3 linked regions of the Magnetococcus marinus MC-1 genome follow. The protein of the gene in region 3 interacts with the protein of the main gene of each other region in a pairwise test. Links are inferred from orthologs where the notes say so. Each region holds a gene or a part of one and is shown on either strand. Other genes may lie near its edges. The genes, in order: secB, secG and secA.

Region 1 (2,901 bases), 130 kb from region 3 along the record:
CTGGCCCTACCATGTGAATCCCATCCTCACGCAGTTGTGCCACATTGCGCTGGGTTGCCGGATGTAACCACATGGCGCTGTTCATGGCTGGGGCCAGCAGCACCGGCCCGCGCCGCGCCAACAACAGGGTGGTGAGCAGGTCATCCCCTAACCCCTGAGCCATACGCGCCATTAAATCAGCCGTGGCGGGAGCCACAATCAACAGATCGGCCTCTCGCGCCAACCGTATATGACCCATCTCCCGCTCTTGGGTCAGGGAAAAAAGATCGTCATACAAGGGTGCCTCAGAGAGTGCCGTCAAAGAGAGCGGTGTCACAAATTGCAGCGCCGCAGGGGTTACCACCACCCCCAACAAACAGCACCCCAACTCGCGTAGACGACGGATAAGCTCCAAAGATTTGTAGGCGGCAATTCCACCACTTACTGCCACGACAAGCTTTTTACCCTGCCAAAAATCCACAGCCACACCTGCCCACTGTTTGGAGAATAGCCCCTTTTCCCTTTGCAATTATCCACTATTTTTTGTGTAAGTCAAATCCATTACCACCAAAGATTGCGTGTTTAAGAAACGATTTAACCCACCCTAATGACCAACCACAGCCTCAACCCAAACCATGCAGAGGTGGAAAAGCGCCGCACCTTGCATTAGAATGACGCCCAACCGTGCCCCCCTCACCCCCCGTGGGTGGGAATGGCCACCTTCATTCCATAAAGAGGAATCGCCATGTCCAGCCCCGAAAAGGTGGAGCCCCAGCGCGCTATCCTGGAGAGCTTTGCCAACCCCAATCCCCAACGGGATTATGAAATCGACATGCACTGCCCCGAGTTCACCTGTCTCTGCCCCAAAACCGGACAGCCCGATTTTGCTGATTTTCGCATTACCTATGTGGCCGATGAGAAGTGTATTGAGCTAAAGTCGCTTAAAATCTACATGTGGAGCTTTCGGGACCGAGGGGCCTTTCACGAGGCGGTCACCAACCAGATTATGGATGATCTCATTGCCGTCTGCGATCCTCGCTACATGCAGGTACAGGGTGCCTTTTACGTGCGCGGGGGCATTACCACTACCATCACCGTTGAGCACCATAAAGAGCGCTCCACAGAGGCATAAGCCGCAAGCCCTACCGCCCATTACCCAGCCATACAGGTTAAGCCCTGCTTTGCGGGGAGGCGGCCAACCCTTTGGCCCATGGGCTTGAAAGATAAAAAAAGGGGGGCGTGTGCAACACGCCCCCCTTTTTTTGTATCTTGAACCTTCGCAGATCAGGCTTTCTCGCCCTGCTGGGCGGCCTTCTGCTGCTGGGCATGGTGGAAAAGGGCCGCAAAGTTGATGGGATCCAGCACCATCGGCTTATAGCCCCCCTCCAACACCACACTGGAGATGACTTGACGCACGTAGGGGAACAGAATGTTGGGGCAGTCGATACCCAACACCATGGGAATATGTTCGCTGGGAACATTTTTCACCATGAACAGACCCCCATAGCTCACCTCAGCCATAAACAGGATTTTGCCATCTCCAGAGGCGACCTTAACATTGACCTCCAGGCTAACCTCATAGTGGTCATCGTCCTTTTGGGTCGCCTTGGTGTCTAAATTAAACTCAGCCTTGGGCTCGGACTCCACCGAAAAGGACTCTGGGGCGTTGGGGCTCTCAAAGGAGAGATCCTTTAGGTAGAGTTTCACCACATGAAAGATGGGGGCCTCCGCCTTAGCGGCCTGTTCATTCTCGCTCATGAATCTTCCTCACAAAAATTAGGATTTAATGTGACAGCCCCCCTCAGCAAAGGGCTGAAAATCATCTTACGCCTCACCACCCGTAGCCGGCGTTTGCACCCCAGGCTTACGACGGCGTCGGCGCCGCTTTTTCTTAACCGCTTCGCCACCGCCCTCACTGCCCGCAGGCACAGCCACATGAGCCGCCGCAGCCGGTGTATGATGAGAGGGCTTCGCCCCCTGGCTGACCCCACCAGCCGTGGAACGGCTACCACCTACCGCACGACCCGCACCAGCACGACTACCACTGCCCGAACGGCTGCCGCCACTACCGGCACGACCACCACCGCTACCCGAGCGACTGCCGCCGCTGCCGCTACGGCCACCACCGGTACGACGCATATCCCGCTCGCTGCGGGGCCGTGGTGGCGGACGCACCAGATCGGCAAACAGATCATCCTCAGCCCAGACAATCGGGATGGTCATGCCAATATAGGCCTGTACCGCTTCTAACGAGTAGGCACCCTCTTCATCCACAAGAGCAATGGCATCACCCCGATTACCGGCCCGGGCGGTGCGCCCAATGCGGTGTACATAATCTTCGGCATTGTCCGGCAGGTCATAGTTGATCACATGGGTCACCCCATCAATGTGCAGACCACGACCCGCCACATCGGTGGCAATCAGGACCGGATATTCGCCATCCTGAAACCGCTTGAGCACCTTTAGGCGCTTCATTTGCGGTACATCCCCAGAGAGATAACCCGCTTGAATGCCATTGGCCTTCAACCAACGCTCCACCCGCTCCCCAGCCCGCTTGGTATTGACAAACACCATGCTACGCCCCGGTGGGGTTTTTTGTGCGTTGGCCAAGGCCGCCTCGGCTGCACGGGCGGCATCCTCGGTATCCAGATCATCCGGGTGGGGCACAAAGGGTTCACTCTCGGTGCTGGGCTCATCGCCACTCAACATGGCCCCATTGGGTTCAACGATTTCATCACCGTTGTCATCCAACTCAAGCATGGCTGGCTGGCTCAAATCAATGCCCTCATGCTGCAAAATATCCCGCAGCAACCCCACCAAGAGCGCAATCTTCTCATCACCGCTCACATGGTAGAGCTTTTGCTCCACCCGCTCCGCCGTTTTCACATCCACCGTGGTGCTGAGCACCTCGGGCATGTTCAT
Region 2 (3,058 bases), 1.8 Mb from region 3 along the record:
CCCGGACTGCTCGAAGAAAAAATTGTCGGACTATTTAAAATCTTACCCAAGCGTTACCGTAGACATTTGGTCCCCCTCCCCCAAACAGCCAAATGGTGCGCCGCGCAGTTGCCCTTTAATCAAGGCACCCTTACCGCTCTACTGGCCCGCTTGATCGAACCCAAAGTGGGTGAAGAGATCCCCCCCGATGCCTGGCAGTGGGAGAATCTACCCGAACATCTTCAGATGAATTTTCGCATCGTGGATGACAGCAACCGCAAAGTGCTTGCCCAAGGTCGAGATTTGGCGTTGCTCCAAGAGCACTACGCGGAGGATGCCCGTGACCGCTTTGAGGCGCTGCCCAAAGTGAGCCATGAAAAGAGCGGGCTGCTCAACTGGAATTTTGACCCCCTGCCCCTGCGCATGGCTTTAATGACCGAACGCAACCGCCCCATCACCTGCTACCCCGCCCTGCGGGATGATGGCGGCAGTGTGGGTATCGCCATGGCCGAAACCCAAGAGCAGGCCCAACGCATGCACCATGCTGGGCTTCGTCGGCTGTTGCTGCTGCAAGTGCACCAGCAAGTCAAGATGGTCCAAAAAAACCCGCCCATCTCCAACCAAGCATTGGCACACTACACCCATCTTGAGCGCAAAGAGGTGCTGGTAAAATCCCTATTACATGCCGCCGCCGATCGGGTATTTTTTGAAAACCAAGGGGTGCTGCCGGAACAGGTGCGTAATCAGGCAGATTTCCAGAAGATACTGGCCCAAGGTCGCGCCCACCTTATTCCAGAAGTCGAGGCCATGGGTAAGCTGTTGGATGAAACCTTTGTGCAGTTTGGGCTATTGCGCAACGCTTTAAAAAAGCCCATGTATCCCACTCAACAAAAGGTGGCCATGGACATTGAAGCCCATTTGGACAAACTGCTAGGCCAGGGATTTCTACGCACCACGCCCCCCCAATGGCTGAGCCACTTACCCCGCTATCTAAAAGCCATGCTGCTACGTTTAGAGCGAGGCCGCCACAATAGCGGTAAAGATCTGGAGCGGCAGGCCGAGTATAGCGTCTGGCAGGAAAAGTATGACCGGCTCATGGAAAAGTATCAGCACGAAACTCATCTACCAGCAGCATTGGTGCTGTTTAGGTGGGCTTTGGAGGAGTATCGCGTCTCACTGTTTGCCCAGGATCTCAAAACAGCCATACCCGTCTCCCACAAACGTATGGAGGGTTATTATCGGGATGTGCCCCCGCGCTAAAGGTGAGAGACCCCTTTTGCAAGAACCATAAAAAAAAGCGCGATAAACGCGCTTTTTTTTAATCTTATGTTGGGCACACCAAACAGCCAAGAGCAGAGCAACGAGCCTCTGCAATCGCATGGGCATCCAACGGAGGGAGCGTACTACTCCACAGGAATAGGTTTGCTACCGGTATTCTCCACCGGTTTGGCCTCTTTGGGAACCAAGGGTAGTTCCGGTGCAGCGGGCAGCTTTTGCTCTTGGGCCGTAGGCGCTTTTACCCCATCCATCACCGAGCTGGCATTGCTCCCTTTGGTGGAAATAAAGGTCAAGGTCATGCTGCTCAGCAAAAAGATCGCCGCCACTCCAGCGGTAAATTTACCCATAAAGCTGCCCCCACCAGAAGCGCCAAACACGCTCTGAGAAGAGCCACCGCCAAAGGCAGCACCCATATCGGTACCACTGCCTTTTTGGAGCAGCACCACACTGATAAGGATCAGACACGCCATAACATGGAGTACGGTAATCAACAGGGTCATCGTAGGTCGGGCTCCAAAAAGCAAGACAGCGGCGTGGTAAACACCACCCCGCTGCCAAATTTGTTCATTCGGCAACTAAGCCGCCTATTATGCCGTTAAACCATCCATGATGGCAAGGAAATCATTCGCCTTTAATGCTGCCCCGCCGATCAAACCGCCATCCACATCGGCTTGTCCCAACAATTCCTTGGCATTATCGGGTTTCATGGAACCGCCATAGAGAATACGTACCGCATCGGCCACATTGGCCCCCAACTCTTTAGCCAGCAGACCACGGATAAAGGCATGGGCTTCTTGCGCCTGGGCGGTGCTGGCCACTTTTCCGGTGCCAATGGCCCAAACCGGTTCATACGCCACCACCAGTTGCTGCTGTTTTGCCGCATCAGCGGGCAGCACCGGCAAGCAGGCCAGCAGTTGTTGCTCCAACACCTGCATGGTCTGTTCCGCTTCACGCTGCTCTAGGGTCTCACCCACGCAAAGAATGGGGGTCAAACCATCCCGATAGGCAGAGGCTACCTTTTGTGCCACCTGTTCATTGGTTTCACCAAACAGCGTGCGCCGCTCAGAATGGCCCAGGATCACATAGCTACAGCCAACATCCTTGAGCATCTCACCGGAGATCTCACCGGTAAACGCGCCACTGCTGGCAACAGCCATATTTTGCGCACCAAGATCCACACCTGAACCGGCCACAACCCCCTGCACCGCACTGAGCACGGTAAAGGTGGGGCACACCAATACATCGCAATCGGGCTTGTTTGCGGCCACACCATCCCGCACAGCGGTGGCTAGGGCTGTGGCCGCTTGGGTCGTACCGTTCAACTTCCAGTTACCAGCAATTAAAGCTCGACGCATCGTCTCCGACTCCGTACCTAAAATGGGATAATCGAGGGGGGCAACACACCCTGCCCGCTTGTAAAAGCAGGCTCAAGCAGGTCGATACAGGTGTGCCTACCCCCTATTTTTTAACGCCAAGGCCAAGGGATCTTGCCCGGCTCTCTTGACCATTATGCTGCTCTATTTATCATCCAGCGAGGTGATACCGGGCAGCTGTTTGCCCTCCATCAACTCCAGCGAGGCCCCACCACCAGTGGAGATGTAAGAGAGTTGCTTGGCCACGCCCGCTTGTTTAACCGCCGCCGCCGTATCACCACCCCCGATCACCGAAAGACAATCACTCTCCGCCAACAAATGGGCCAAATGGTTGGTGCCACTGGCAAAGGGGGCCATTTCAAACACCCCCATGGGGCCGTTCCAAATGACGGTTTTAACCCCCTCCAACGCCTTGGCAAACAGCTTGA
Region 3 (3,429 bases):
GTGGAAAATGGAAGGCGATCATCAGCACGCGTTTGCCCATCATCGCCCCTCCCCTTGCGCGGTCCACTGGGTAAAGAAATCCCGCATCCCCATAAGGGATGCGGGCTCTGCTTGCTGGTAGGGGTTCGGGGCCCCTGCCAGCCGGCTCGCCCACCCTGTGCCAGCAGATATGGGGCGCTCCGCATGCTTAGATCCCGCGTGCTGCCTGCTCATACCCAAACAAGCAAGCCTAACTGAGTTTACCACAACACTGCTTATACTTCTTACCACTTCCACAGGGGCACGCTTGATTGCGCCCAACCTTCTCCCCATCCCGCTTAAAAGGAAGATGGGGGGCACCCTCACTGGATGGACCCTCACCCTCCCCCCCCCAACTGCCACTCTCGGGATGGTTAAGACTCATCTGCTGATTACGCGCCTCGGCCAGCTCCGCCTCATAGGCGGCCACCTCTTCCGGTTGCTGCACCTCTACCTTGCCCAAAAACTCAATGGCCTCTTCACGGATGCGTTGCAGCAGCATGCTGAATAACTGAAAGGCCTCGCGCTTATATTCGTTCAACGGGTCCTTCTGGGCATAACCACGCAGATGAATGCCCTCTTTTAAATGGTCCATGTTGAGCAAATGCTCTTTCCACAGCGTATCAAGCACCTGCAACATGATGGATTTTTCCAAATAACGCATCAAGGGCGGGCCTAAACGGGCCTCGCGGGCCTCACTATAGGCTTTCACGGCGGCCATGGCGCGCTCCTTGGCAACCAGATGCGTGACCCCCTCTTCATGCTTCCACGACTCCACATTCAGGTCCAGATTAAACTGGTTGAGCATCGCCTCTCTAAAGCCTTTGGCGTCCCACTCTTCAGGGTAAACATCTTCCCCGAGGTGACTATCCACCAAAGCATGGACCACCTCTTCCCGGATTTCGTCGATGAAATCACGAATATCCTCGTTCTCCATCAACTCCTTACGCTGATCGTAGATCACCTTGCGCTGCTCATTCATGACATCATCAAATTTGAGCAGGTTTTTACGAATGTCAAAGTTGCGACCCTCAACCTTTTTCTGGGCCGACTCCACCGCTTTATTGATCCAGGGGTGCACAATGGCCTCGCCATCCTGCAAGCCCAGTTTTTTCAACATGCCATCCATGCGCTCCGAACCAAAGATGCGCATAAGATCATCCTGCAAGCTCAGGTAGAAGCCGCTCGAACCCGGATCACCCTGACGCCCGGCCCGGCCCCGCAACTGGTTGTCAATGCGGCGGGATTCATGCCGCTCGGTACCAATAATGTGCAGACCGCCCGAAGCCAGCACCAGCGCTTTATCCTGCTCATACTCGGTGCGGATCTGAATTTCCTGCTGGGTGCGCTCGGCTGGGCTCGCCTCGGGATCGATCTCTTTTTTCAGGCGCATCTCCAAGTTGCCGCCCAACTGAATATCGGTACCACGACCGGCCATGTTGGTGGCGATGGTCACGGCCCGGGGGCGTCCCGCTTGGGCGACAATTTCCGCCTCGCGCTCATGGTGTTTGGCGTTCAGAATCTCGTGGGGGATCTTCAGCTTTTTCAAAAAGTGCGAGACCATCTCCGATTTTTCAATGGAGACCGTCCCCACCAGCACTGGCTGGCCCTTTTCATAACTGACCTTAATATCTTCGGCCACCGCTTTGAGCTTCTCTTCCAAGGTGCGGAACACCATATCGTCGCGGTCGATGCGCACCATATCCCGGTTGGTGGGGATAATCACCACCTCCAGATTATAGATGGATTGGAACTCCGCCGCCTCTGTATCGGCGGTACCGGTCATGCCCGCCAGTTTGTTATAAAGACGGAATAGGTTCTGGAAGGTAATCGAAGCAAGGGTTTGGGACTCGTTTTGAATCACCACCTGCTCTTTGGCCTCCAACGCTTGGTGCAGACCGTCCGAGTAACGACGTCCCGGCATCATGCGTCCCGTAAATTCGTCAATAATGACCACTTGGCCATCTTTAACAATATAGTCCCGGTCCACCTCAAACATGGCGTGGGCCTTGAGGGCTTGGTTAACGTGGTGCACCATCTCGATATTGTGCAGATCGTACAGATCCCCGTCACGCAGCAGCCCCGCTTGGCGCATGAGCTGTTCAATCTGCTCATTGCCCTCTTCGGTAAAGGTAACGGAGCGCTGTTTTTCGTCCAAAGTATAGTGCCGCTCTTTTTCCAACTGAGGAATAAGCCGATCCACTTTATAATATTTATCGGTGCTGTCTTCGGTGGGGCCGGAGATAATCAAGGGGGTACGGGCTTCATCCACCAAGATTGAATCCACCTCGTCCACGATGGCATAGTTCAGGGGGCGCTGCACCATCTCTTCCAGTGAAAACTTCATATTATCCCGCAGATAATCGAAGCCAAACTCATTGTTGGTACCATAGGTAATGTCGGCATTGTAGGCCGCTTTACGCTGTTGGTCCTCGATACCGTGAATAATGACCCCCACGCTCAACCCTAAAAACTGATAGAGCTTACCCATCCACTCCGCATCGCGGCGGGCCAGATAGTCGTTGACCGTCACCAGATGCGCACCCTTGCCACTCAGTGCGTTCAGATAGAGCGACAGGGTAGCCACCAGGGTTTTACCCTCACCGGTTTTCATCTCAGAGATTTTACCCTGATGCAGCACAATGCCACCAATAAGCTGCACATCGTAGTGACGCATACCCAGCACACGTTTACTGCCCTCGCGCACCACCGCAAAGGCTTCTGGCAGCAGATCATCCAGGGTTTCCCCTTTCTCCAGGCGTGCCTTAAATGCATAGGTCATGGCGGTCAGCTCAGAATCGCTGAGCGCTTCATACTCTGCCTCCAAGCCATTGATACGGTCCACCAGCGGTTGCAAAGAGCGCAGGTAGCGGTCATTTCGGGAGCCAAATAGTTTACGGGCAATTGCGGAGAACATGAGTCGTCTCTTTATCTTTCCATTTAGTTGCAGCAAACCGAACCCTGATGATCGGCTCAAACCGCACGGGTGAAGAGGATTCTTATAGCACGTGCCGCACCCAAGGTACAATCCAAGGCCGCCTAAAAGCGGCACAAGGGGGGGCATAAACCTGCTTTTTCCATTTTGTGTGTCAACTTAGACGACGCAACTAGGTTGCCCAAGCACAAAAAAGGTGCCTCCCAAGGGGGGCACCTCTGTGTCTGTTATTCGATTAAGAGCGATAACCGCCGGTCACTCCATGACCAGCTTGGTATCCACCCCTTCCTCTTTTAGCACACGGGCTGCCCAATCGGCTTCGGCACGGTAAGGAAAAGGCCCCGCCCGCACCCGGGTAAATTGGGTCCCCCGCAGTGCCAAGGGTTGCGACTCCACCGGAATACCCATCTGCTGCACGCGCCGCTTCAGGCGGTCGGCATTGAGCTGGTGGGCGTAGCTCCCCAACTCCACATAAT

The links.
Region 1: the proteins of secA (region 3) and secB interact in binary tests that used the Escherichia coli proteins (3 or more experiments, as listed by UniProt). The link is inferred for Magnetococcus marinus MC-1 from one-to-one orthologs.
Region 2: the proteins of secA (region 3) and secG interact in binary tests that used the Escherichia coli proteins (3 or more experiments, as listed by UniProt). The link is inferred for Magnetococcus marinus MC-1 from one-to-one orthologs.

What each region holds. Positions count from the first base shown.
Region 1 is NC_008576.1:4,271,915-4,274,815, forward strand. What follows is about bases 1-2,747. They hold secB (protein-export chaperone SecB), read right to left. Parts: upstream 1,738-2,747; coding sequence 1,264-1,737; downstream 1-1,263. Other genes in these bases: coaBC (bifunctional phosphopantothenoylcysteine decarboxylase/phosphopantothenate--cysteine ligase CoaBC), read right to left, coding at 1-460; queF (preQ(1) synthase), read left to right, coding at 725-1,111; MMC1_RS22305 (DEAD/DEAH box helicase), read right to left, coding at 1,804-2,747. Outside these bases: more of MMC1_RS22305, read right to left, coding at 2,748-2,901. UniProt on the Escherichia coli protein: One of the proteins required for the normal export of some preproteins out of the cell cytoplasm. It is a molecular chaperone that binds to a subset of precursor proteins, maintaining them in a translocation-competent state.
Region 2 is NC_008576.1:2,341,843-2,344,900, forward strand. Bases 71-2,974 are described here. They hold secG (preprotein translocase subunit SecG), read right to left. Parts: upstream 1,758-2,974; coding sequence 1,383-1,757; downstream 71-1,382. Other genes in these bases: hrpA (ATP-dependent RNA helicase HrpA), read left to right, coding at 71-1,239; tpiA (triose-phosphate isomerase), read right to left, coding at 1,845-2,612; MMC1_RS09630 (phosphoglycerate kinase), read right to left, coding at 2,775-2,974. Also shown: more of hrpA, read left to right, coding at 1-70; more of MMC1_RS09630, read right to left, coding at 2,975-3,058. UniProt on the Escherichia coli protein: Subunit of the protein translocation channel SecYEG. Overexpression of some hybrid proteins has been thought to jam the protein secretion apparatus resulting in cell death; while this may be true it also results in FtsH-mediated degradation of SecY.
Region 3 is NC_008576.1:4,144,015-4,147,443, forward strand. What follows is about bases 30-3,304. They hold secA (preprotein translocase subunit SecA), read right to left. Parts: upstream 2,936-3,304; coding sequence 230-2,935; downstream 30-229. Other genes in these bases: MMC1_RS17015 (glycosyltransferase), read right to left, coding at 30-43; MMC1_RS17025 (SPOR domain-containing protein), read right to left, coding at 3,209-3,304. Also shown: more of MMC1_RS17015, read right to left, coding at 1-29; more of MMC1_RS17025, read right to left, coding at 3,305-3,429. UniProt on the Escherichia coli protein: Required for protein export, interacts with the SecYEG preprotein conducting channel.